DNA from 3 places in the Lysinibacillus sp. GW823-FHT02G10 genome. Region 3 is predicted to be linked to each of the others. Evidence: riboswitches for the same ligand, from Rfam matches in the RefSeq annotation. Region 3 holds a riboswitch; each other region holds the start of a gene.
The links. A riboswitch is a leader RNA that binds a small molecule or an ion and turns the genes downstream of it on or off. The one in region 3 is predicted to bind cobalamin.

Region 1 (8,315 bases), 1.1 Mb from region 3:
TACACCTTACTGGGATACAGATGCACGTGGCGCCATTTTTGGGTTAACACGTGGAACATCAAAAGAACATTTTATTCGAGCAACACTAGAATCATTAGCCTATCAAACGAAAGATGTACTAGATTCAATGGAAGAAGCAGCAGGTACTCCGATTGAAGTACTCCGTGTAGATGGTGGAGCTGTCAAAAATCAATTTTTAATGCAGTTCCAAAGTGATGTTTTACAGCTACAAGTAGAGCTAGCAAAACTGAATGAGTCAACAGCACTCGGTGCAGCCTATTTAGCGGGGCTGGCGACAAGCTTCTGGCCAAACCAAGAGGCTTTATCTGCATTATGGGTGAGTGGGGAAACCTATCAACCTCACATGGATGAAGAACAAGCCACAGCTCTGTATACAGGATGGCAGAAGGCTGTAGAGGCAACACGAATTTTTAAATCATAGCTATTGGGGGAGAAAGGTATGTTTTCATTTGAGCAGCGACCAAAAATTTTATATTATCTAGAGCACTATAGCTTTGACGTATTAGTCATTGGTGGTGGTATTACAGGTGCAGGAATTGCATTAGATGCCGCATCAAGAGGCCTTTCTGTCGCATTAATTGATATGCAGGATTTTTCAGCTGGTACGTCGAGCCGTTCAACCAAATTGATTCACGGTGGTCTACGTTATTTAAAGCAATTTGATGTAGGAGTTGTAGCCGAGGTAGGGCGAGAGCGTGAAATTGTTTATGATAATGCTGTACATGTCACAACGCCTGAAAAAATGCTATTACCTTTATATAAAAAGGGTTCACTCGGTCCCTTCACAACATCTATGGCATTAAAGGTCTATGACCGCTTGGCAGGCGTCAAAAAACATGAACGTAGAACGATGTTAAATGCTCAGGAAACCCTGACATTAGAGCCTTTACTCAATCAAGATGGCTTAGTCGGCGGTGGCTATTATGTAGAATACCGTACAGATGATGCCCGTCTAACAATTGAAGTATTAAAAAAGGCTGTAGAATATGGAGCGCTTTGCCTCAATTATGCTGAAATGACGGAATTTATTTATGAAAAGAAAAAGCTTGTTGGCATTAAAGTGAGGGATCATGTGACGGGGAAAATGCTCAATGTCCATGCCGCCCAAATTGTGAATGCAACGGGTCCTTGGGTTGATGACGTACGACAAAAAGATAAAGTAGCAGATAACAAGCAATTACGTCTAACAAAGGGCGTTCATATTGTCCTTAAACAAAAGGATTTCCCGCTAAAGCAAGCTGTTTATTTTGATATTGCTGATGGTCGTATGGCCTTTGCCATTCCACGAGATGGCAAAACCTATGTAGGGACTACGGATACTGTCTATGAAGGTAATCCTCTACATCCAGTGGCAACACAGCAAGATGTGGATTATCTAATTGAGGCTGCTAAAAAGGTCTTTCCAACTGCTACTATCACAAGAGACACAATTGAATCCTCTTGGGCTGGCGTCCGACCTCTGATTTATGAAAAAGGTAAGGATCCATCAGAAATTTCAAGGAAAGATGAAATTTGGACAGCGTCAAGTGGTTTAATGACGATTGCGGGTGGTAAGCTTACGGGCTATCGCCAAATGGCTGAAACGATTGTGGATAAAATCGTAAAGGCTCGTCGCTATAAGCATGCAAGTGCCTGTTTAACACGTGAGCTAGCACTTTCTGGTGCAAAGGGAATTAACGCTATTAATTTCCCTGACTATATTGCCTATAAAGCACGTGAAGGCGTACAATATGGCTTAAATTATGATGAAGCCAAGCATCTCGTACAAAAGTATGGCACGAATGTAGATGCCTTATTTGATCGGGTGAAATTTTTACATGAACATGGTAGTACAATGCCTCTTGCCTTACATGCGATGCTACTGTATGGCATTGAAGCCGAAATGGTCTATACACCAAGCGACTTCTTTATCCGTCGGACTGGTTTATTATACTTCGATATTGAAGCAGTAAAGCTTTATAAACAGCAAGTGATTCAGGTGATGCAACAACGCTTAAATTATACAGAGGAGCAAAAAAATAGATATATTGCTGAATTAGAGCAAGCCATTAACGATGCAACAAATTTTGTGAAAGAAGGGGAGTAAGGGATGGAGCGTTATATTCAAATGTCGGATGAACAATTTGTCTTCACGCGAACATTGGAGCCTTCAACGCCATGTATTGGACATATTCACATTTTGCATGGCATGGCAGAGCACAGCGGTCGCTATTTAACATTTGCGAAAACACTCAACGCAGCAGGCTATGTTGTGACGATGCACGATCACCGTGGGCATGGTGAAACGGCAGCATATAATGGGACATTGGGCTTTTTTGCTGAAGAAAACGGCTTTGAGCGTGTTGTAAAAGATGCTCATGAAGTGATTACACAACTTCACGTACCATACGCTAATGTACCATTAATTCTCTTTGGCCATAGTATGGGTTCTTTCATTACTAGACGCTATATTCAATTATACGGAGAGCAAGTAGATAATGTTATTCTCTGTGGCACTGGAAATGTGACAGCCTTGCATGCTGTAGGAAATCTAGTAGCCAAGGCTTTAGCAAAGGGACTAGGAAAAGAAACTGAAAGTAAGCTGTTAAATCAATTGAGCTTTGGTAGCTTTAATAAGCAATTTCCTAATCCGAAGACTGCCTATGATTGGTTATGTTCAGTACAACAAGAGGTGGAAAAGTATATCGATGATCCCTATTGTGGCTTTATTCCAACGAATCAATTTTTCGTGGATTTGACAACTGGCTTTGCCACACTAAATCGTAAAAGAGAATTAGCAAAAGTAAGAAAAGACCTCCCTATTCTCTTGATTAGTGGCAGTAAAGATCCGGTTGGTGAACAGGGGCTAGGCGTTTACAAAGTTGCTGAACAGTTAGCAGCGGTGGATGTAGAGGATGTAACGGTTTATTTATTCGAGGATAAACGACATGAAATTTTAAATGAAGACAATCAAGAAGCGGTCTTTCAAGTTTTATTACGGTGGTTAGAAAAATATGATAGAAACTAAATTGCAGCAGGTAGAGGTCGTAGCAATAGTGGGACCGACTGCCTCAGGTAAAACGGCATTAAGCATTGAACTGGCAAAAAAATATAACGGTGAAGTCATTAATGGTGATTCCATGCAAGTTTATAAAGGGCTCGATATAGGGACAGCTAAAATTACCGAAGAAGAGATGGAGGGCGTTCCTCATCATTTACTTAGCTTTTTAGAGCCTACAGAATCTTTTTCGGTAGCAGATTATCAAAAATTAGTACGTGCGAAGATCGCGGAAATACAAGCTCGTCAAAAATTACCTATAATAGTAGGAGGCTCTGGCTTATATGTACAAGCTGTCCTCTATGATTTCCAATTTACTGATGAAAAAGTAGATGAAGAAGCACGAAAAGCCTACTATGAGGAATTAGCAAAGCTTGGCCCTGAGGCAATGCATGACAAACTAAAACAACTAGACCCTCAAACAGCGGAGACAATCCATCCAAACAATACACGTCGTGTTATTCGTGCATTAGAAATGCTGGAATTAAGCGGTGTATCAAAAGCAGCTGAAGCGCAAAATCGAGGGGAAGTACCCCTTTACGACCATGTTATTTTAGGGCTAGGTCAAAACATGTCCCGTGACGTGTTATATGACCGTATTAATCGTCGTGTTGATTTAATGGTGGAAAATGGTCTTCTGCAAGAGGTGAAGGGATTATGGCAGCAAAATATCCGTGGAGTGCAGTCTATACAAGCCATCGGGTATAAAGAATTATATGATTATTTAGATGGCAAATGTACCCTAGAGGAAGCCCTTGATAGCTTAAAACAAAATTCCCGTCGCTATGCAAAAAGACAGCTTACTTATTTCCGTAATAAAATGGATGTCCATTTTATTACGCCGGATGATCGATTATAAGAATAAAGAAAAATTTCTAAAAATTACTAATTGATAAATTGGTAGAACGTGCTACTATAGGAATGAAGAGGTAGAAAGTTAGTAGGGAGGCTATTTGATGAAATCAATCAATTTGCAAGATACGTTCTTGAACCAACTACGTAAAAACAGTGTTTTTGTAACTGTATTTCTGTTAAACGGATTTCAGTTAAAAGGGACTGTGAAATCATATGATAATTTTACAGTATTACTACTTGATGCTGAAAATAAGCAGCACCTAATCTACAAGCATGCCATTTCTACATTCGTACCAGCAAAACAAATAGAGTTTTTAGAGACAGAAGTATAATAAGTTTGTTAAACAGTTAGTGTTCTCACACTGGCTGTTTTTTTTGCTACAAGCTATAATGATAGTGGAATTTGATATTTTGGAGGACAAAGTTTATGAAAACAATGGAAACAACACAATTATTAGATCTGTTAGATGCAAATGAGGACCTATATATTATCGATGTACGTGAAGAGGATGAAGTAGCCCATGGCATGATCCCAGGTGCTCAACATATTGCACTCGGAACTATCCCTGAACGTTTAGAGGAATTAGATGTAGAAAAGCCATATATTATTGTATGCAAGGCTGGAGCTCGTTCTGCCAATGCGTGTGCTTACTTAGAGGCCCAAGGATTTGATGTAACAAACCTTGAAGGCGGCATGCTGGCTTATGATGGAGAATTAGAATTTAAATAAATCATGAAAAAAGAAAGAGTATAACTCTTTCTTTTTTCATGATTATTTTTTCAAGGCATCCATGATAAAATTAAAATTCTCTTCAAAGTTTTTGTAGATATTAACATTTTTTTGTCCCTGCACTTTTGAAGCATAACTAGCAAAGTTTAGACCAGCTCCATAAATTTGTAGTGCTCCATTCGCCAAATCCCCTTTTTGGAGAAGCTCAATGCCATCTTTCAAGAAATTTTGACTCTCCTCGAAATGACACTCCGTAATGTATTTATCACCACTATGAAATAACTTTAAATTTTCTAGTATTTTATTTGCTGTCTCTTCACTGATCGAAGCGTCGATATTGATTAACAACTGATTGATCGGTTTTACGAGTTTGGCATAGAGGCTATCGTGCGTTTCACAGGTTTCAGCAATAGCGTTTCTTAATTGTTTTGCATTCATCGTATCTACTCCTAACTTTTCATCGTTTTACTATTGATACTCACCCTAATTTTAATCATAGAAATAATTTATGTTTACATTGAACAGATTATTAAGGTTTCAACTTTTATGTTCAACATTACTCAGTGAATTGGCAGAACATATGCTATTGAAGATAGAGATGATTGAAAAGTCTGAGTTTACTTGTTATGGCAATTGATTCAGTAATGGATTTTTGTACAAGCCGAGTGTTAGACATAGAGAATTCTAAAAAGCACTAATTATGGAAGACTAGGAATCAAGTGAAGGATTCATTTATTGGGACAAGCACTTGATAAGCTTTTATTGTGAATAGCAGTATGTACTAAGTTAACACTCAAAAAATTTTTTCCTCTTGACACTAAAAAAGTTGTAAAGTAGATTTAACATAATTACATAAAGCAATAGGTGCCCACTAGGGAGAATAGGGAATAAAGTGAAAAGCTTTAGCGGACCCGCCACTGTATGAGGGAGTTTCGTAGTGTATGCCACTAGCAAATTGCTGGGAAGGTACTATGAGATGTTGAACTTGAGCCAGGAGACCTGCCTACATGCTATAGAAGATATAGATGATGGAAAAGTCTGTAGTTTATTTGTCATGACAATAAACTACAGACTTTTTATTTTGTCTTAATGAGAACGAGAGGAGAAATAATCATGCAATTATTACAAGACACGATTCAAAACATTCAGGGGGCTGATATGAAAAGTATGGAGCAAGCTAGAAAGCGGATTGATGCGCTTTGTAAGCCCCCAGGTAGCTTGGGTAAACTAGAATCACTTGCCGTACAGCTCTCTGGTATAACAGGACAATTATATCCGATGGTCGACAAAAAAGTGATGATTGTCTGTGCTGCAGATCATGGTGTTTGCGAGGAAGGTGTAACCACGAATCCACAAGATGTTACGGTCTTTCAAACATTAAATTTTCCTAAGGGGGGTACAGGCGTTTGTGCGATTGCGGGGATTACCAATGCAAAGGTGGTCACAGTAGATGTGGGTGTAAAAGAAGATATTCCACTTGATGCAGGTGTCATTATTCATAAAATTAAATATGGTACAGATAACATGGCACAAGGTCCAGCTATGGCCAAACAAGAAGCCATTCAATCGATAGAAGTAGGAATCCGTGTGGCCACTGAGGAAATCATAAAAGGTGCTGATGTACTTGGGACTGGAGAAATGGGCATCGGCAATACAACACCAAGTGCTGCGATATTAGCTGTTTTGACGGGATGCAACCCTATCGAAGTAACGGGGTTTGGTGCAGGAGTAGGCCAAGGAGGCATTGCCTATAAAGCGGCAGTTATTGAAAAAGCAATTACCTTAAATCAGCCTAATCCAAATGATGTTATTGATGTTCTGGCTAAGGTTGGAGGGTTAGAGATAGGGGCGATGACAGGTATTATTCTTGGCGCTACTGCCCATCGTAAACCCGTTGTCATTGATGGATTTATTTCAACTATAGCAGCCCTCATTGCTTATAAGCTCGAACCAAAAGTAATCGATTATATCATTCCTTCCCATGCTTCAGAGGAACCAGGGGCAAAAATTGCCGCTGCCTTACTAGGCATTGAACCAATGTTGCACATGAATATGCGTTTAGGCGAAGGTTCTGGAGCAGCCTTAGCCTTTCCTATTTTAGATGCAGCTTGCTCGATGATGAAAAACATGGCGACTTTAGAAGAATCAATGCAGTTGTTAAAAAGATAAAAACAATAAAACAGCCAATGACTTAATTTTTGGTCATTGGCTGAATGGTGTTTATGCACGATTTAACTTTCGTAATGGCAAGCGCCACTTCATCATATAGGAAAGAATACGTAAAGCTGTAATCACTGCGAATAAAATATAAAGGAAAATGTCTCCTGTAAAAACCTCGAATCCGATTAGCAATCCTGCAAGAGCTGCCCAAACACCATAAACTTCATCACGGAGAACTAATGGTTTTCTTCTAGCTAATAAATCTCGTACAATACCCCCACCTGAACCTGTCAAAACAGCAGCTACAATGACTGCGCTTACTGGCATATCAAGCTTAACAGCATAGAGTGCGCCTTGAATAGCGAATGCTGATAAGCCAATCGCATCTGTGAAGTTACCCCAACGATGCCAATGTTGAATCAGATGATGCGGAAAAATAAAGAATATCGTAATCGCAGCAAGCGCTATTTGAAACATCATATCCTGTCCCCAAAGTGTTGTGACAGGTAGTCCAATGAGTAAATTTCGGATAGCTCCTCCACCAAAAGCAGTCACAATACCAAGTATATATACACCGAATAAATCGTATTCTTCTTCCATGGCAATAATTGCCCCAGAAATAGCAAAGGCAATTGTTCCTATAATACTAAAAACCTCCCAAGCCATCCCTTTCACCCCTTCTATCAATAAATAAACTTTATTAAAAGTTAAAAGACTTTTTACGTAACAGAATCTATGAATTTAATAGCCAAAATCGGTCATTAAATACGCATCTTGAAATGAGTCCGCACATTAGCTTAGCGTAAAATCCTCTTAGAAACAATAGGCAAGTTTTACAGGTGCACATACAAATTGATAAAATGTGATTAAAATAAAGAAAAACATTCGTCAAAAGCGTTCATATACCAGTAGTTGGTTAGGGAATTCTAGAGTGATTGAAGTCAATTTAGATAGTCAATAAATCTTACTGATTGAAATGCGAGACATTGTGAAATGGAGAAGAAAGAATGACGTTTACATCAAATTTATCAACAGAAACGCTATCGTTAGCGGCAAAAGTAGAGGAGCAAGTTCGGCCTTATCATGCCAAGGTAGAAGAAATGGCGTTCTACAATCAGCAGAAGGTGCTAGCAGCTTTCAGAAAGCATCAAGTAAGTGATTATCATTTACACCCATCAAACGGCTATGGCTATGATGATGAGGGGCGGGATAATCTAGAGCGTGTTTATGCGGAAGTATTTGGTGCAGAGGCAGCCATAGTCCGACCGCAAATTATTTCAGGCACACATGCAATCACGCTTAGTCTATTCGGTGTTTTGCGTCCTGGTGATGAGCTGCTTTATATTTCGGGTCAGCCATATGATACATTGCAATCCATTGTCGATGGTGGTGATAAAGATACAGGTTCACTGAAAGATTATAAAATCAGTTATCGACATGTGGATTTACTAGATAATCAGGTCATTGATTGGGCAGGTGTTGAAGAGGCCATTACAGCACAAACCAAAATGA
Region 2 (8,315 bases), on a different contig from region 3:
TTAACTTAGGCAAATCAAGCATAAATAGGAATAGCGCAATCATATAAACGAGAAGACTGATAAATAGGCTGGGTATCTCTGAAAAGAAGGCAGAAACTTTGCTATAATTAAAGAAGCTTAAAAAGGATTCTTCGACTTTCTTTATGAAATCCATAGTGGTTTTTTGAAGCGAAGCACTTACTTCAGGTGGAAAGTCTTCTGTGTATTTAGAAATATTTTCTTGCATATGAAGCCACATATCTGATAGCTTGGAAATATAATAGGGAGCTTGCTTAGATAGTAAAATTATTTGTGTCATTATTTGTGTAATAGAAAGATAACAAATAATAGATATAACAATAACACTCACTATGTAAATAAAAGCAACTGCTATTTTCCGTGACATTTTCCATTTCCGTTTAAAGAACATGACAATTGGTTCTAAGAAAAATGCACTAATCCCAGCAAGTATTAAAGGCATGGACACTGGGATAACAAAATAGGCAGCTAGAAGTAGTGATATTATCACAATCAACCGAAAAATCAATTTCCTAGCATTAAATTTATTCATAAACTCACCTTCTTTGCGAAAAAAATTAAGTTAAGTGTACCATAAATCAAATTTTATTACGTTCTGAAACAATAAAGGTAGGGATGAATTATGGAAAAAGAGATTTTGCAACTTTTTAGTAATCTAACAGAGCATGATCGCGATATTCAATATGAATCTTACGAGGAATTAATAAAAATTATGCAAGAACCCGTAGATTGGACATATGCAGTTTGGGAACAGCTAATAAAAGCTCTTACATACAATAATGGTTATTCTCGTGCACGTGCTGCACAAATTTTATGCGCTTTAGCTGCAAAAAGTGATCCAGAAGAAAGGGTCTTGGAGGATTTTTTAAAGATTTGGGCTGTGACTTACGATGAACAATCTGCTACGGCAAGGCATGCATTACAAGCAATTTGGAAAATTGGACAGGCGGGTCCAGTACAAAGAGATTTGGTTGTATCGTATCTAGCTAAAAGATTTCAAACATGTATAGATGAAAAACAGCCATCTCTTATTCGTCAGGATATTATAATGTCATTTAAAAAGTTATATGATCAAACAAATGACTCGAAATTATTAGATATTGCCCATCGTTTAATTAATGAAGAACAAGATGCTAAATATAAAAAGAAGTATAAGTCAGCCATCCGTTCAAAGTAGCGAGGTGGTGTTTTTTTGTGCAAATTCTTTGATGAACGATAGAATAGTCAACTATAATGAATGAAAAAAGGGGATTATGCATGAGCATTTATAATTATCTAGTTCGGAAGCCTAATGGCGAAATTTTATCGATGGAAACATATCGTGGAAAAACAATGTTAATTGTTAACACGGCAAACCAATGCCGATTTACATATCAATTTGAAGACTTACAGAAAATGTATGATAGATATGGAAAAGAGAATTTTGTAGTTCTTGGATTCCCTTGTGATCAATTTGGCCATCAAAATCCTGAAGATGGGGAGGAAACTAAGCATCTATGCAAGGTAAACTATGGGGTCACATTCCCGATTTTTGAGCTTGTACAGGTAAATGGAGAGGCTACCCATCCACTCTTTAATTATTTAAAGCATGAAGTGGATTACCGAGAGTTTGGGAAGGCAAGTATGCAGGAGAAAATGTTGGCAGAAGCAATTGTTCAACTTGCCCCAAGCTTTTTAGATGGTCGTAATATTCGCTGGAACTTTACAAAATTTCTAGTAGATGCTAATGGTAAGACCGTCGCACGCTTTGAACCAACAGATTCACAGCTCGATATTGAAAAAGCAATTGAAACACTATTATAGTAAATTTCTTAATAATGTAAAAATTTGTTAGGGTTTTCTCTTCAAGTAGAAATAATGCTATATTTTAAAACTGTGTACAGCTATTTTTTCTGAAGCATATATGATAAACTGCTTTACAAATGAAATATTCTTGCAGAATAAAGGTGCTAATTAGCATAATCGGGAATCCGGTGAAAAACCGGAGCTGTTTCCGCAACTGTAAGTGCAGCCATTATAAAGATTTACCACTGTCTCAAAGAAGATGGGAAGGTCCTTTATAACACATTCGTTTCATGTGACGAACTGTACAAGCCAGGAGACCGACCTTTATTTGAACGTATAAAAACTTCTCGGAAGCTAGGAGGATATACGGCAAATACATAGGCTTTGTCCAGTTTGATGGCTCATTATGTTATTTTTGTCGTTCCTTTGCAAAAAGGAGCGACTTTTTTATGCCTTTCAAATAAGAATTTTTCATTATAGAAAATAGGGGGGAAGCAAGTGAAAAAAGATGCCCGTTATTCTTGTTATCCATTTATGCGTGAGAAAGCTTCAACGGTCGATTTTGAAATTCGAACAGATAGCCTGACAACACATCTAGGAGTTGCATTAGCTGCGGTAAAAAAAGAGGATGTTCAAGTTGTTGCTGAGGATTTATTGCTTATGTTACCTATGGCTTATCATGTGAATGGCTCAGTACGTGGGAAATTAGCAGTAACTGAAGAGGATTTATCTTGGTTAAGTGAACGTTATGATTTTTACGTTCGCCATGTGAAGGAAGAGATTCAAAGTTTTGTTTTACCTCAAGGAACAGAGGCTGCTGCAGCCTTACATCTTTGTCGCAGTGAGGCAAAAAAATCATATCGTACTTTACACAAAGTATCAGAAGAACGAGAGGTTCCAGCTATTCTTTTCGATTACCTTGGTTTATTAGCTAATGTATGTTTTGTCATGGCTGTTTTTATGAATCAGCAAGCTGGAATAGCGGAAATACCGTTTATTAGTAAATCCTACCCAATGAAAAAGAAAAAGGAGAATAACAATGAAAAAAGTATTTAATTTCCAATGGCTATCAGTGCTCTTACTTGCACTGGTATTAGCAGGCTGTGGCACTGCTGAAGATACAAAAAATAAAGATGCTTCGCAAGATACACAACAAGCAGAGAAAACAAGCTATAAAGTGACAGATGACCGTGGAGTGGAAATAGAGTTTAAAGAAGTACCAAAAACAGTTGTATCTTTACAACCAAGTAATACTGAAATTTTGTTTGCTTTAGGTGTTGGCGATAAAATTGTAGGAGCAACTGAGTACGATACTTACCCAGAGGAAGCACAAAAAATTGAACGTGTCTCTGATACTACGAACTTTAACAGTGAAAGAATTATAGCGTTAAAGCCAGATGTTGTCATTGCTTATACAATCGGTGATAAGGATGCCCTAAAGCCGCTTGAGGACGCAGGAATTAAAGTGTTTGTTATTCAATCTGCGACTACTTTCGACGATGTTTATGGAGATATCGAACAAATTGCTGCTGTGATGGATGTTCCTGATAAAGGAAATAAATTAAACGAAGAGATTAAAGCGAAAATTGCTGAAGTACAAACGAAGGTGAAGGATGTAAAAACGCCGAAAAATGTTTATTTAGAGGTTAGCCCTAAGCCAGATATATATACAGCAGGCTCTAGCACTTTCCAGCAAGAAATATTAGATGCAGCTAATGTTAATAATGTTTTTTCTGACTTGAATAGCTGGGCAAAAGTGAATGAGGAAGATGTTATTGCGAAAAATCCAGATGTTATTTTAACAACAGTAAACTATACAGAAGATCCAATAGGAGAAATTCTTGGACGAGATGGTTGGAATACTGTGAAAGCTATTCAAAACAAAGCGGTATTGTCCATTGATACAGATATCTCTAATCGACCTGGTCCGCGTATTGGTGAAGCTGTAGAATTAGTAGCGAAGGCTGTGTACCCAGAGTTATTTAAATAAGAAATGTTTCCATGCTAGCTGTCAGCCATTCAGCTAGCATTTTTTATGTGGTTTAAATTATTACCTAGCGTGAAAATTGGAATTAATGTAGTTTGTTCTTTAAAATAAAAGTAAGTATGCTTGATAATCTTAGGAGGTGTAGTGATTGGAGCAATTAGAGACAAAGGTAATTCCATTTGAAGCAGTCTATAATTTCCGAGACATGGGTGGATATAAAACAAAAGATGGGCGTAGGGTAAAGAACGGTTTATTTTACCGCTCAGCTGCCCTTGGAAAAATGACACTGTCGGATAAAGAGCTATTTGAAACGTTAGGGATTAAGACCATTTTTGATTATCGCGATAACAATGAGGCGTATCATAATCCTAACCCAGTGTTCTCGCATGCTCAATATATACAAATCCCAGCGAAGGGTAATCATGCTTTTGAAATGCCAACCAATGCTGGTGGTAGAGATTTCTATAAAGTGGTAAGCCCTGAGATGTTTCGGGATTTTTATGCACAAATGCCTTTTAACAATCTTTCATTTAAAGAGTTAATGCAAACGATTCAAAATCCTAATAATCTAGGTCTTGTACATCATTGCGCAGTTGGTAAGGACCGAACGGGTATTGGAGGAGCACTTATTTTACTAGCTTTAGATGTACCCGTGGAGACTATCATGGAGGATTATTTAGATACTAATATACATTTACGTCCAATGGTAGAACGAATGGCTCAGGCTATTCAGCATCAGTATAATGAGCAAGAACTACAGCAATTTTATGCATTAATGTCCGCCCGTGAAGACTATTTACAAGCAGCATTGGATGCGATGGATCGTCGCTATGGTTCTAAGACTGGGTTTTTAGAGCAGGAATTTGGCCTAACAATTGAAAAACGAGAGCAATTACAATCTTATTGCTTAATTTAAAAATGAGCCCTTTCACACGATGTGAAAGGGATTTTTTATGTGGAAGCACTGTCTTCCTATAAATCTCTTTACAGTCTGAATATTTGTGATAAGATACAATAGATTTTTAAGAAAAAATAGGAGAAGTGAAAGTATTGGCAGACACAATTAAAGAGACAAATAAGTTAAGTCTATTCCATTTAACATGGCCAATCTTCTTAGAAGTTTTTCTATTTATGTTGATGGGACTAGCCGATACTTTTATGCTCAGTGCTTTATCAGATAATGCTGTATCAGGAGTAGGTGCAGCCAATCAATATATCCATATTGCCATCTTGATTCTGGAGGTAGTGGGCAATGGTGCATCTATTGTTGTTTCTCAGTATTTAGGCTCCAAACGCTTTTTTGAAGCGGCCAAGATCTCGGCGTTAGCGGTCACGATGAATTTGGTCGTTGGGCTTTTAATGAGTATTTTATTTTTCTTCTTTGCGAGACATTTAATGACAATGATGAACTTGCAGGGAGAAGTACTCCACTATGCACAAAGTTACTTAGCCATCATTGGGAGTTTTATTTTCCTACAGGCTATTATTAATGCACTCGCTGCAATTATTCGTGTACATGGTTGGACAAAACAAACTATGTACGTTTCGCTTGGCATGAACGTCTTACATGTTGTGCTAAACTACGGTCTTATTTTTGGGAATTTAGGTTTACCAGAGCTTGGTGTGAAAGGAGCGGCTATTTCCTCTGTCATTAGTCGCGGATTAGCCGTCCTAGTATTTTTCTGGTTGCTGTATCAGGTAATGGAAGTGCGCGTAAAGTTACAATATTTTTTTGAGTATTCAAAGGAATATGTGAGAAAAATATTAAACATTGGTTTACCATCTGCGTTTGAACAGGTACTTTATCAATTTTGCCAAATCATCTTTTTATATTATGCGACTTACTTAGGAGCAGAAACACTAGCAGCACGACAATATGCTATGAATATTTCGATGTTTACGTATTTATTTGCAATTGCCATTGGTACAGGAACAGCCATTATTATTGGTCGTCATGTAGGTGCAGGAGAAAAAGATGAGGCGTATCATCAGCTATGGAAAAGTGTTCGTGCAGCATTTGCTTTTACGATTATTATGGTCGCAGTCGTTACGCTATTCCGTAAGCCACTTATGCAGGTATTTACTGATAATCCAGAAGTCATTAAGATTGGGGCATCCGTGTTAGCATTAAGTATTTTGCTAGAGACTGGTCGCACAATGAATATCGTTGTCATTAACTCTTTACGCGCTTCTGGGGATGCTAGATTCCCTGTGAAAATTGGTTTTCTATCAATGGTTTGCATGAGCCTGCCGCTTGGCTATTTATTTGTCTTTGTATTGGATTGGGGCTTGGTCGGAATTTGGCTAGCCATTTCAGCAGATGAATGGGTGCGGGCAATTATCGTATACTTTAGATGGAAAAGTCGTAAATGGGAGCGTTATGCTCTTGTATCACCGAACGACAAAAAGGAGGCATAGAAATGGGCGCATTATCGAAACGTGCTATCGGGGCGGCATTAATGGATCAACATATCACCCTTTTTGCTTGTCCAATCTGTCAGCAATCAATGCATGTATATGAGCAGGGGAGATTGGTTTGTACTTCTAACCATTCCTTTGATATTGCGAAACAAGGCTATGTCAATATGCTGACACATAACGCCGCTTCTAAATATAGTAAGAGCCTTTTTGAATCCCGCAAGGCTGTTATTGATAGTGGGATTTATGATGCTGTAGAAGCCCGAATCGGTGAGCTTATAAGCTCTGCAAAAACGGTGCTCGATACTGGTTGTGGAGAGGGCTCACATTTAGCTCGCATTATGAATGATAGAGATCATGGTATTGGCGTTGGAATTGACATAGCGAAGGAGGGCATTTTGGCTGCAGCACGTCATTATCCTCAACAAATTTGGTGTGTAGGGGATTTAGCTAAAAGTCCATTTGCTCAAGCGAGTTTCGATGCCATTTTAAATATACTATCACCAGCAAATTATGAGGAGTTTAAACGACTTCTTACACCGAATGGCTGTCTTGTGAAGGTTGTACCGCAAAGTGGTTATTTGCGGGAACTGCGTGCTCAATTATATGCAGATTCAAACAAGGAAACTTATTCTAATGAACAAATTGTAGCTCGTTTTCAAGAAAGTTTTTGTGAGGTAAACGTAGAACGTGTAACTTATACTTTACCGCTTTCAGAAGAGCTAGTACCCGCTCTATTAGAGATGACACCAATGGGTTGGCATAAAGCAGAACAAACAGCCGTTGAACTAAATGAAATCACGATTGATGTGGATCTATTAGTAGGGAAGGTTTAAGTTGGTCACCTGCAATTGCAGTATACTGGTATTTTCGATTACAATGGGAATAACTATTGAATAAGGTAGGAATGTAACAGTGTATAAACTAGCAGCAAATGTTGTCAAAGTAATATTAAAATTAATGGGTTCAAAGGCTCGTGTATACGGAGAAGAAAACTTGCCGAAAGAGGGTGGGTTTATTATAGCTTGTACACATACTGGCTATGTGGATATTTTAAACCTTGGTGTAGCCATGTACCCTCGTGAAATTCACTTTATGGCGAAGAAGCAATTATTTGAAATGAAAGGGCTTGGCTGGCTTGTTAAGCATTTAAATGCTTTTCCGGTAGACCGTGATAATCCTGGACCAAGCGTGATTAAAATTCCTTCGCAGTTATTGAAGGAAGGTAAAATTGTAGGGATTTTCCCCTCTGGGACACGTAGTGCAGAAGGAACAGATTTAAAACAAGGGGCTATTACCATTGCACAGTTGGCAAAGGCGCAAATTGTTCCAGCTGCTTATGTTGGTGCACGTAATGTGGGTGATGTAATGAAGCGAGGCAAAGGCTATTTAATTTATGGTGAGCCTTTTTATGTAACAGGCAAGGGTAAAGAAGGTCGTGAGCAGTTTACTCAACACCTTGAGCATGAATTAGTTGCTCTAACAGAAGAACTACAGAAACGTATTCCCGTAAAATAAAAGCAAACGGCACTCAGAATCAAATTGATTTTGAGTGCTTTGTTGTAGGAGGAAAATAAAATGATTCGAGTACTTTTCGTATGTTTAGGTAATATCTGTCGCTCACCCATGGCTGAGGCGGTCATGCGCGACATGGTGAAGAAAGAGCATTTAGAAGATAAAATTGAAGTGGATTCCGCTGCTACTAGCTCATGGCATATTGGCGAACCTCCACATAGAGGTACACAGGATAAGCTTAGGGAATATGGTATTTCTACAATAGATATGCAAGGTCGACAATTACAAAAGTCTGATTTTGAAAAGTTTGCTTATATTATTGGAATGGATGAAAGCAATATTCGTAATATCCGCACAATACTAGGCAATCCAAACTCGCCAAAGATTTTTCGTTTTTTAGATTTAACAGCGCATCGTAAGGATGTCCCGGATCCTTATTATACAGGTGATTTTCAGGAAACCTATGAATTGGTGCAAGAAGGCTGTCGGGCATTGCTAGCAAAAATTAAACAAGAGCTGTTGTAAGATGGCGCTAAAATCGTAAATTTTAACAGCCATTTTTTTAGAAAAATGCTACCTTAAACATTGGTAT
Region 3 (8,315 bases):
GGAAGCCATTCAGGCATTACGTGAGGAACTGGGAACGGACAAGTCGTTTTTTCTTCAATATTTGCTATGGGGAAAGGGCATAATCCAGCTAGATTTTGGAACATCTTTTGTTAGTAAATTACCTGTGGCACATGAACTATTCGTGAAATTACCCGCAACCATTGAATTAGCTATTGCTGCGTTTATCCTCATTTTAGGGCTAAGTATTCCATTCGGAGTAATAAGCGCATTGTATAAGCACACCATCATCGATAAAATCATACGATTCTTTAGCATATTGAGTGTGTCGATTCCAGCCTTTTGGTTAGGTTTCCTATTACTCTATTTATTTAGCTTAAAATTAGGACTCTTTCCGACAAACGGGAAGGGCACACCTGCTCATTTAGTTTTACCCGCCTTCGCACTGGCGTTACCAACAATTGGATTATTCGTTCAGCTTATCCGTTCAACCATCCTAGAAGAATTACAGCAGCAATATGTTCAATATGCACGGCTAAGAGGATTAAAAAGCTCCGTGATTCTTATCCGTCATGTTTTGCGAAATGCTGCTATTCCCTTGACTTCCTTGCTAGGCATGACCCTTGGCAATCTTTTAGGTGGAGCCGTGATTGTGGAGCAGGTTTTTAGCTGGCCCGGACTCGGCAGGTACTTAATAGAATCCATTATGAACAGGGATTATCCAGTTGTACAATGCTATGTGTTAATTATTGCGGTTATCTATGTGCTTGCCAATTTATGTACAGATATATTGCATCGTTTATTGGACCCTCATCTAATGATGAAGGGTAGGAGAGATTAAAAATGAAATTTGTACGAACAAAAAGTGTCAACTTAACAGGATTAATCAGTCTATTCCTCCTTGTCATTACTGGCTTATTAGGACTGTTGGCGCCAATTTTAATGCCACACGACCCTTTTGCTGTCGATATTGCTAAGAAATTTTCAGTCCCGTCTTGGGACTATCCATTAGGTACAGATCATTTAGGAAGGTGTATCTTGTCACGCCTTCTTTTAGGTATTCGTTATTCTTTAGGTGCAGCGCTCATCATTCAGCTAGTCGCTATTGTTTTAGCTATCCTACTGGGTGCTTTTGTAGCGTTGAAAAGAGGATTAATTGATTTTCTTTTTATTCGATTATGTGATATTTTATTAGCCTTTCCGACACTCGTACTTGCATTTGGGCTGTTAGGTATATTAGGTCCTAGCTTAAAAAATGTTTTAATAGCGCTCATTTTCACACAGCTTATTTATTATGCAAGAATGATCCGAGGTTTGTTTATTGGCATCAATGAGAAAGACTTTGTTCAAGCTGCTAGGATAACGGGCACTACAGGTATCCAATTAATTAGACGCCATTATATACCCAATCTATTGCCATCTATTGTCACGATTGTCGCATTAGATATCGGGAAGGTGATTTTAGAAATTGCAGGCTTTTCCTTTATCGGACTTGGGGTGCAGGCACCGATTCCAGAATGGGGCATGATGATCAATGAAGGAAAGCAATACATGAGACAGCATCCTGAATTAATGCTTTATCCAGGACTTGCCATCATCCTTGTTGTGTTATTGTTTAATCAATTAGCAAATCGTTTAAAAAGGCTTGACTAGGAAAGGGGAAGTTATGGAGAAAGTTTTAGAAGTGATAGACCTCACAGTCAAAATAGGGGAGAAAAATATATTAACCTCTATCAACCTGACAGCTTATAAAGGGCGAGTCCTAGGAATTATCGGGGAAAGTGGCAGTGGCAAGTCTATGCTTTGCCATGCCATCATGCAAACATTACCGTCCTTTGCCCATGTCAGCCAAGGGGAAGTACTCTATCTGCAAGAAAATTTATTAAACGTTTCAGCTACTAAATGGAGAGCTTATCGTGGCAGACATCTTTCGATGATTTTGCAAAACCCACCCGCTGCATTTGATCATATTCAAACGATTGAAAGTCATTTTCGAGAAACATTAAAAGCACACTTTAAGCTTACAAAAAAAGAAATGAGACAGATCGCCCTTGATGCTTTGAAAAAAGTTCATTTACCTCAGCCAGAGCAGCTCTTGTCCTACTATCCTTTCCAGTTAAGTGGAGGCATGCTACAGCGAGTGATGATTGCTCTGTCAATGGCGATACAGGCCTCCCTCTACATCGCAGACGAGCCTACGACTGCTCTGGATACCATCAATCAGAAACAAGTATTAACACTATTTAATCAAATTCGCTCAGAAACAGATGCTACCATACTCCTTGTCACGCATGATTTAGGTGTCATTGCTGAGCTTGCGGACGATGTGGCTGTGATGTATCAAGGAGAAATCGTTGAGCAAGCAAATGTTTTTGATTTTTTTGATGCGCCTCAGCATCCCTATACCAAGAAACTTTTACAAGCGAGAATGCTATGAGGTGATAAAATGACGCTACTAGAAGTAAAAAATATTGAGAAATACTATGCGCAAAGACCATTTCTATTCAAACGAGGACAGGAAGCCCCTGTATTAGAGAATGTGACATTTTCACTTCAGGAAGGAGAATGTCTTGGCATCGTCGGTCAAAGTGGTTCTGGAAAAAGCACATTAGGGCGCATTATTTTAGGGATTGAACGACCAACAAACGGAGAGCTGATCTTTCAAGGTGTCAATTTATACGAAGCACCCAGCAAAGAGAAAAAAATGATACGAAGAAATTTACAGGCTGTTTTTCAAAATAGTTATCATTCATTTAATCCAAAACAGACGATTTTCGAAATACTCGAAGAACCGTTTTTGAATTTCGAGCATTTTAGCAAAGCAGAGCGACAACAGAAAGTAAGGGAATTACTAGACTGTGTAGAGTTAGAGTGGGCAATGGCTCAAAACTATCCCTCACAGCTAAGTGGGGGACAGCAGCAACGAGTCAACATTGCTAGAGCTCTTGCATTAAAGCCGAAACTGATTGTTTTAGATGAGGCCATTAGTAGTCTTGATATGATTTTGCAAAAGACGATTATAGAGCTACTGCAAAGACTTCAAAAAGAGCTACAGCTTGCTTATCTATTCATTTCACATGATTTACAGGCCACACGTTTTATGTCAGATCGCATCCTTGTGATGCAGCATGGTCAGCTAGTGGAGGAGATAGGCAAGGGTGGGAAATATCAGCACCCCGCTTCACAAGCGTTATACAATGCAATTTTGCCATCACACCCGCGGGAAAGAAAAAAGAAGGATAGACCCAATTAAACAGAAACGCCATTTTGAGAAATTAAAAATGGCGTTTTCTTAATTTTTAAAGCAATATAGAAACAAAAATAAATAAAATTAATCAAGATATTAATTTTATTTATTTTTTAATTAAAATTATTAATTTTATTATTTACATCTTTAATTTCTTTATTATATAATCAGCTTAACTTAAAGGAAGGAGTTCACTATGGCTTATCAAGTAATCACAAATTGTCCTGTCTGCAGTAAAACATTAAAAATTACGAAGTTACAGTGTTCTCATTGTCACACGACCATTGAAAATGAGTTTGAATTGTCGAAGCTAGCATCCTTATCACAGGATCAGCTTCATTTTGTGGAAGTATTTTTAACCTGCCGAGGAAATATTAAAGAGGTTGAAAAGGAACTGGGGGTTTCGTATCCAACAGTTCGAGGCAAGCTAAATGATATTATTTCATCCCTTGGCTATGCTCAAAAGAAGAAAAATGAAGTAGATGAGAAAAAAATTGTAAGCATGCTTGAAAATGGCGAAATCACAACAGATGAAGCCATAAAGCTCTTAAAAGATGAATAGGGAGGAACGACCATGAAAGAGGAAATTACAAAAGTTTTAACGATGATTCAAGAGGGCAAAATTGATGCGGATAAAGGATCAGAGCTGATTCAAGTGCTACAACAGAAAGAAGAATCAGAGAATAAATTTGTGGAAAAAACAAAGTATTTAGATAAAACGTTAAAGGTCCGTGTTGTATCCACCGAAAATGATAATGTCACGGTAAATTTACCAATTAAACTTGTCAAAGCCGTATTGATGGCAGGACACAGCATCGCTGCAAGTATTCCGCAATCGGAAAAATACGTAAAAGATATCGACATCAATCTTCTTCTTGAAGCAATTGAAAATGAACTAGATGGACAAATTGTAGATATAAAATCAGCAAACGGGGATTCCGTTGCAGTCTTCATTGAGTAGAGGCGACGAATGATGCATGTAAAAGTGAAAGCAAAAGACGTTCGCTTTACCGTCCCTGTTCCCTATACTGTGCTAACCATTGTCCTCTCCATTTTAACTTCTAAATGGATACAGCAACAAGCCAATAAGTGGACAAAGGCATACTTCGATAAAAAGAAAATAGACTTTACCTTTCCCCTCATCGACAAAGAAATGCTAAAGCCGATTATCAAGGAACTACAAAATTATAAAGGACTTGTGCTAGTCGATGTCAAAGCTCAGGACGGGACTGAGGTTAAGGTTAGACTATAATCCCAATGATAGAATGGTAAGAGCATGTTATGATAAAAGCATGCTCTTTATTAATGTAATGAGCATCATTTGAAATGGGTAAGAGATGATCATTATTTCAGGACTTACGATAGAGACAACTATTTTTCAATGGTACATAAAATAGAAGATTTCTTTAAACTCAAATTAGAATTCTAGATCCATTTTAATAGAAAATCACGTACATCGTTAAAAATAGATTTTTGATTTGGGTATAAGTGATTAGTGGTAATCTATTTGGAACTACATAATTAAAAATACTGAATAATCCAAAAATAAAGAAGTTTAGAATCTTGATTTACTTTTCATTTGAAGGATGGTACACTTAAAACTATTGAACAACAACTATATATTGTGTTCGTTTTACAAAGGTACTACTACATGTAGTTTAAAAGGGAAGTTCGGTACAATTCCGACGCTGTCCCCGCAACTGTGAAGCTGACGATGATTGCAACCACTGTGCATTTGCATGGGAAGGGAATCAGAGAATGAAGCAAAGCCAGGAGACCTGCCTTTATAAAACAAATTTATCATTTCTTCGGGGATTAAGAGATGGGAACGTCAGTATTTTTGGTATGTTAACGTTTCCATTTAGCCTATCTCTCTAGAGGAGATAGGCTTTTTTATTTTATGAAAAGAGGGATTTCTATGAAACTTTATACGAAAACAATTTGTCCAAAATGCCTTTGGGTAAAATCTGAACTACAACGTGCAGGACTTGAAGCTGAAATTGTTAACATCGATCACGATGAACAAGCAAAGCAAACGATTATTGACGCAGGTTTTTTAAGTGTGCCTGTTTTAGAGATGAATGAAACTTTTATAGGAGATGTTCAGGAAATTGTTTCTCAAATTGAGTTGATTGCCCTATGATTGTTTACGCGAGTCGTACAGGTAATGTCCGAAATGTTGTATCCAAATTAAAGGCAGAATGTATCGAGCTCTCGGAAGAATTGCGATTGAACAAGCCATATCTCTTAATTACCTACACAGATGGTTTAGGTGACATTCCAGCAAAGGTACAACGTTTCTTAGAAAAAAACAGGGATTTTTGTAAAGGAGTAGTTGCCAGTGGTAATAGTAACTTCGGTCATCATGTATTTGGCGCTGCTGGTGAGAAAATCGCTGCTACCTATCATGTACCCTTAGTAAGGAAATTAGATTTACGAGGTAATCAAACGGATTACGAAGCAATACAAACGTTTTATGAAACGAGGGTAATGAGATGAAAACCTATTTAAAGCTTAATAATGACGTACTGAATCGTTATAGTACAACTGGATTACTTGAGTTAGAAAAGGACCGCGAAGCTACGCGCCGCTACTTTTTAGAGTATGTTAACGTACGTTTGCGTTATTTTATAGATATTGAGGAAAAAATACGCTATTTAGTTGATGAGGGCTACTATGAGAAAGCATTTATCGACATGTACGAAATGGAATTTATTAAGAAGCTGTACAAGAAAGCCTATGATTATAATTTCCGCTTTCCATCCTTTATGAGCGCAAGCAAATTTTACGATAGCTATGCTATGAAAAGTCGTGATGGGGAAGAAATCTTAGAAAAGTATGAGGATCGTATTGTCATTATTGCTTTGTATTTAGCTCAAGGCAACACGGCTCTAGCAGAACGCTCTGTCGAAGCAATGATGGAAGCCTATCAGCCTGCAACACCAACTGCTTTAAATAGTGGTAAGAAAGCACGTGGTGAATTAGTCAGCTGCTTTAAATTATCAATGGATGACTCCATGAATAGTATTGCTGAAAATATTGGCTATTGTTTAGAGCTATCACGCCTTGGTGGTGGAGTTGGGGTCAACTTAACAGATTTACGTCCATTAGGTGATCCAATTAAAGAGATATTAAATCGTGCAAGTGGTGTCATCCCAGTAGCGAAACTGTTAGAAAATTCTTTCAGTTATTCTAATCAGTTAGGGCAACGAAATGGCTCAGGTGTTGTCTATCTAAATATTTTCCATGCAGACATAGAAAATTTCATTTCATCAAAAAAACCAAATGCTGATGATAAAATTCGCCTCGCTACCCTTTCAACAGGGATTATTATACCTAGTATTTTCTTCGAACTGATGAAACGTGATAAGGATATTGTTTTGTTTAGCCCATACGATATTTTTAAAGAATATGGCAAACGTATGTCTGAAATTTCTATTTCAGACATGTACTACGAGCTACTTGATAACCCTAAAATTCGTAAAATTAAACGTTTAAATGCACGAAAGCTTTACACAGAGGTGAAAAAAGCACAATTTGAATCAGGTTATCCGTTTGAAATCTTTGATGATAATGTCAATAAGGTACATCCTTTAAAAAATATTGGACGTGTCAAAATGTCCAATTTATGTACAGAAATCTTACAAGTACAAGAGACAAGTATCATTACGGACCAGGATCAACCAAATGACTATGGATTAGATGTATCGTGTAACTTAGGTTCCATCGATATCCATGCAGCAAGTAAAGTCAATGATTTCGGCGCATTAGTCGATACAGCCATGCACCTATTAACGAATGTATCGCAAATGACACACATTAAGAATGTTCCGTCTGTTGCAAAAGCCAATCAATTAATGCATTCTGTAGGGCTTGGCTGTATGAACCTCCATGGGCATCTCGTGACAGAAGGCATCCTGTACGGCTCAAAAGATTCCATTGATTTCATGGATCACTTTATGGAAGCGATGAACTATTATTCTCTGAAATCTTCGATGGAAATGGCGAAAGAAAAAGCTGCAACCTTCTACCGATTTGAGGACAGTGATTATGCATCAGGTAGCTATTTTGACCAATATATCAATAAAACTGAAGAAGAACTATCGCCTGCTGTGTTGAAGGCGCTTGGCAATATTCCAATCATCACAAACAAGATGTGGGAAACGTTAAAGCAGGATGTAATGCAGTACGGTCTATTCCATTCCTATCGTTTGGCTATTGCCCCAACTGGTAGTATTTCATATATTCGTAGCTGTACGGCTTCAATCGCACCATGTACAGAGCGCGTAGAGGTTCGTGATTACGCCGATAGTAGAACCATTTATCCAATGCCTCATTTAACAAATGACAATAGTCATTTATATGTGGAGGCGTATGATGTAAATCCGTATGATTTAATTGATTTATATGCAGCTTCTCAAAAGCACGTTGACCAAGGTATTTCCATGACGCTTTATGTAACGGACAATTGGACAACCGAACAATTGGCTAAAGTATACATTTATGCGTGGATAAAGGGCATTAAGTCTGTTTACTATGTTCGTCAACGATTACAAAGCTTAGAGGAGTGTGTAGCATGTCAAATATAATATATGAGGCAGTCAATTGGAATAAGGCAACAAGTGAGCTTGCCCAAATATTTTGGGACCAGCAATGGAAGCAAATTTGGTTTCCAGAAGAAATTGCGGTCAGTAAAGATATTAAACAATGGAAAAGCTTTGAGCATCAGGACACATATAAAAAAGTATTTGCAGGATTAACCTTACTGGATACTGTACAAACAAATATCGGGATGAATCGTGTTGCTGCTTATACAGACGATTTACAGGAAAAGGCTGTCCTAACCGTTTTTGATGCATTCGAGGCGATACATGCCAAGTCCTATTCTTATATTTTCACAACGCTTTGTACAAACGAAGAAATCGACGAGCTATTTGAATGGGTCAAGAAAAATGAATTTCTACAGTATAAAGCCAATAAAATAGCAGACATTTATAATAGTATTGAAGAAGGCAATCCAGAGAGCTTATGGAAAGCGATGTTTTCATCCGTTATGCTTGAATCTTTCCTGTTTTATTCTGGCTTTTTCTATCCACTATACTTAGGAGGA

Region 1: it holds a riboswitch for cobalamin, as region 3 does, so the genes downstream of both, cobT (nicotinate-nucleotide--dimethylbenzimidazole phosphoribosyltransferase) here and AC1RFD_RS06430 (glutaredoxin family protein) in region 3, are expected to answer to the same signal.
Region 2: it holds a riboswitch for cobalamin, as region 3 does, so the genes downstream of both, AC1RFD_RS19140 (hypothetical protein) here and AC1RFD_RS06430 (glutaredoxin family protein) in region 3, are expected to answer to the same signal.

Annotation. Positions count from the first base shown of each region.
Region 1 covers NZ_JBXAJI010000001.1:171,712-180,026, forward strand. The annotation lists gene glpK (glycerol kinase GlpK) at 1-442, shown strand, start outside; gene AC1RFD_RS00825 (glycerol-3-phosphate dehydrogenase/oxidase) at 461-2,107, shown strand; gene AC1RFD_RS00830 (alpha/beta fold hydrolase) at 2,111-3,028, shown strand; gene miaA (tRNA (adenosine(37)-N6)-dimethylallyltransferase MiaA) at 3,015-3,917, shown strand; gene hfq (RNA chaperone Hfq) at 4,015-4,245, shown strand; gene AC1RFD_RS00845 (rhodanese-like domain-containing protein) at 4,341-4,643, shown strand; gene AC1RFD_RS00850 (hypothetical protein) at 4,686-5,081, opposite strand; cobalamin riboswitch at 5,489-5,665, shown strand; gene cobT (nicotinate-nucleotide--dimethylbenzimidazole phosphoribosyltransferase) at 5,757-6,812, shown strand; gene AC1RFD_RS00860 (trimeric intracellular cation channel family protein) at 6,864-7,469, opposite strand; gene AC1RFD_RS00865 (methionine gamma-lyase family protein) at 7,811-8,315, shown strand, end outside.
Region 2 covers NZ_JBXAJI010000007.1:178,700-187,014, forward strand. The annotation lists gene ytvI (sporulation integral membrane protein YtvI) at 1-550, opposite strand, end outside; gene AC1RFD_RS19130 (hypothetical protein) at 641-1,195, shown strand; gene AC1RFD_RS19135 (glutathione peroxidase) at 1,276-1,821, shown strand; cobalamin riboswitch at 1,946-2,143, shown strand; gene AC1RFD_RS19140 (hypothetical protein) at 2,302-2,859, shown strand; gene AC1RFD_RS19145 (ABC transporter substrate-binding protein) at 2,843-3,793, shown strand; gene AC1RFD_RS19150 (tyrosine-protein phosphatase) at 3,939-4,706, shown strand; gene AC1RFD_RS19155 (MATE family efflux transporter) at 4,841-6,208, shown strand; gene AC1RFD_RS19160 (putative RNA methyltransferase) at 6,211-7,044, shown strand; gene AC1RFD_RS19165 (lysophospholipid acyltransferase family protein) at 7,124-7,726, shown strand; gene AC1RFD_RS19170 (low molecular weight protein-tyrosine-phosphatase) at 7,787-8,248, shown strand.
Region 3 covers NZ_JBXAJI010000001.1:1,229,583-1,237,897, forward strand. The annotation lists gene nikB (nickel ABC transporter permease) at 1-799, shown strand, start outside; gene AC1RFD_RS06400 (ABC transporter permease subunit) at 802-1,611, shown strand; gene AC1RFD_RS06405 (ABC transporter ATP-binding protein) at 1,625-2,395, shown strand; gene AC1RFD_RS06410 (ABC transporter ATP-binding protein) at 2,405-3,211, shown strand; gene AC1RFD_RS06415 (DUF2089 domain-containing protein) at 3,402-3,767, shown strand; gene AC1RFD_RS06420 (SHOCT-like domain-containing protein) at 3,780-4,166, shown strand; gene AC1RFD_RS06425 (hypothetical protein) at 4,176-4,457, shown strand; cobalamin riboswitch at 4,828-5,005, shown strand; gene AC1RFD_RS06430 (glutaredoxin family protein) at 5,124-5,348, shown strand; gene nrdI (class Ib ribonucleoside-diphosphate reductase assembly flavoprotein NrdI) at 5,345-5,704, shown strand; gene nrdE (class 1b ribonucleoside-diphosphate reductase subunit alpha) at 5,701-7,794, shown strand; gene nrdF (class 1b ribonucleoside-diphosphate reductase subunit beta) at 7,782-8,315, shown strand, end outside.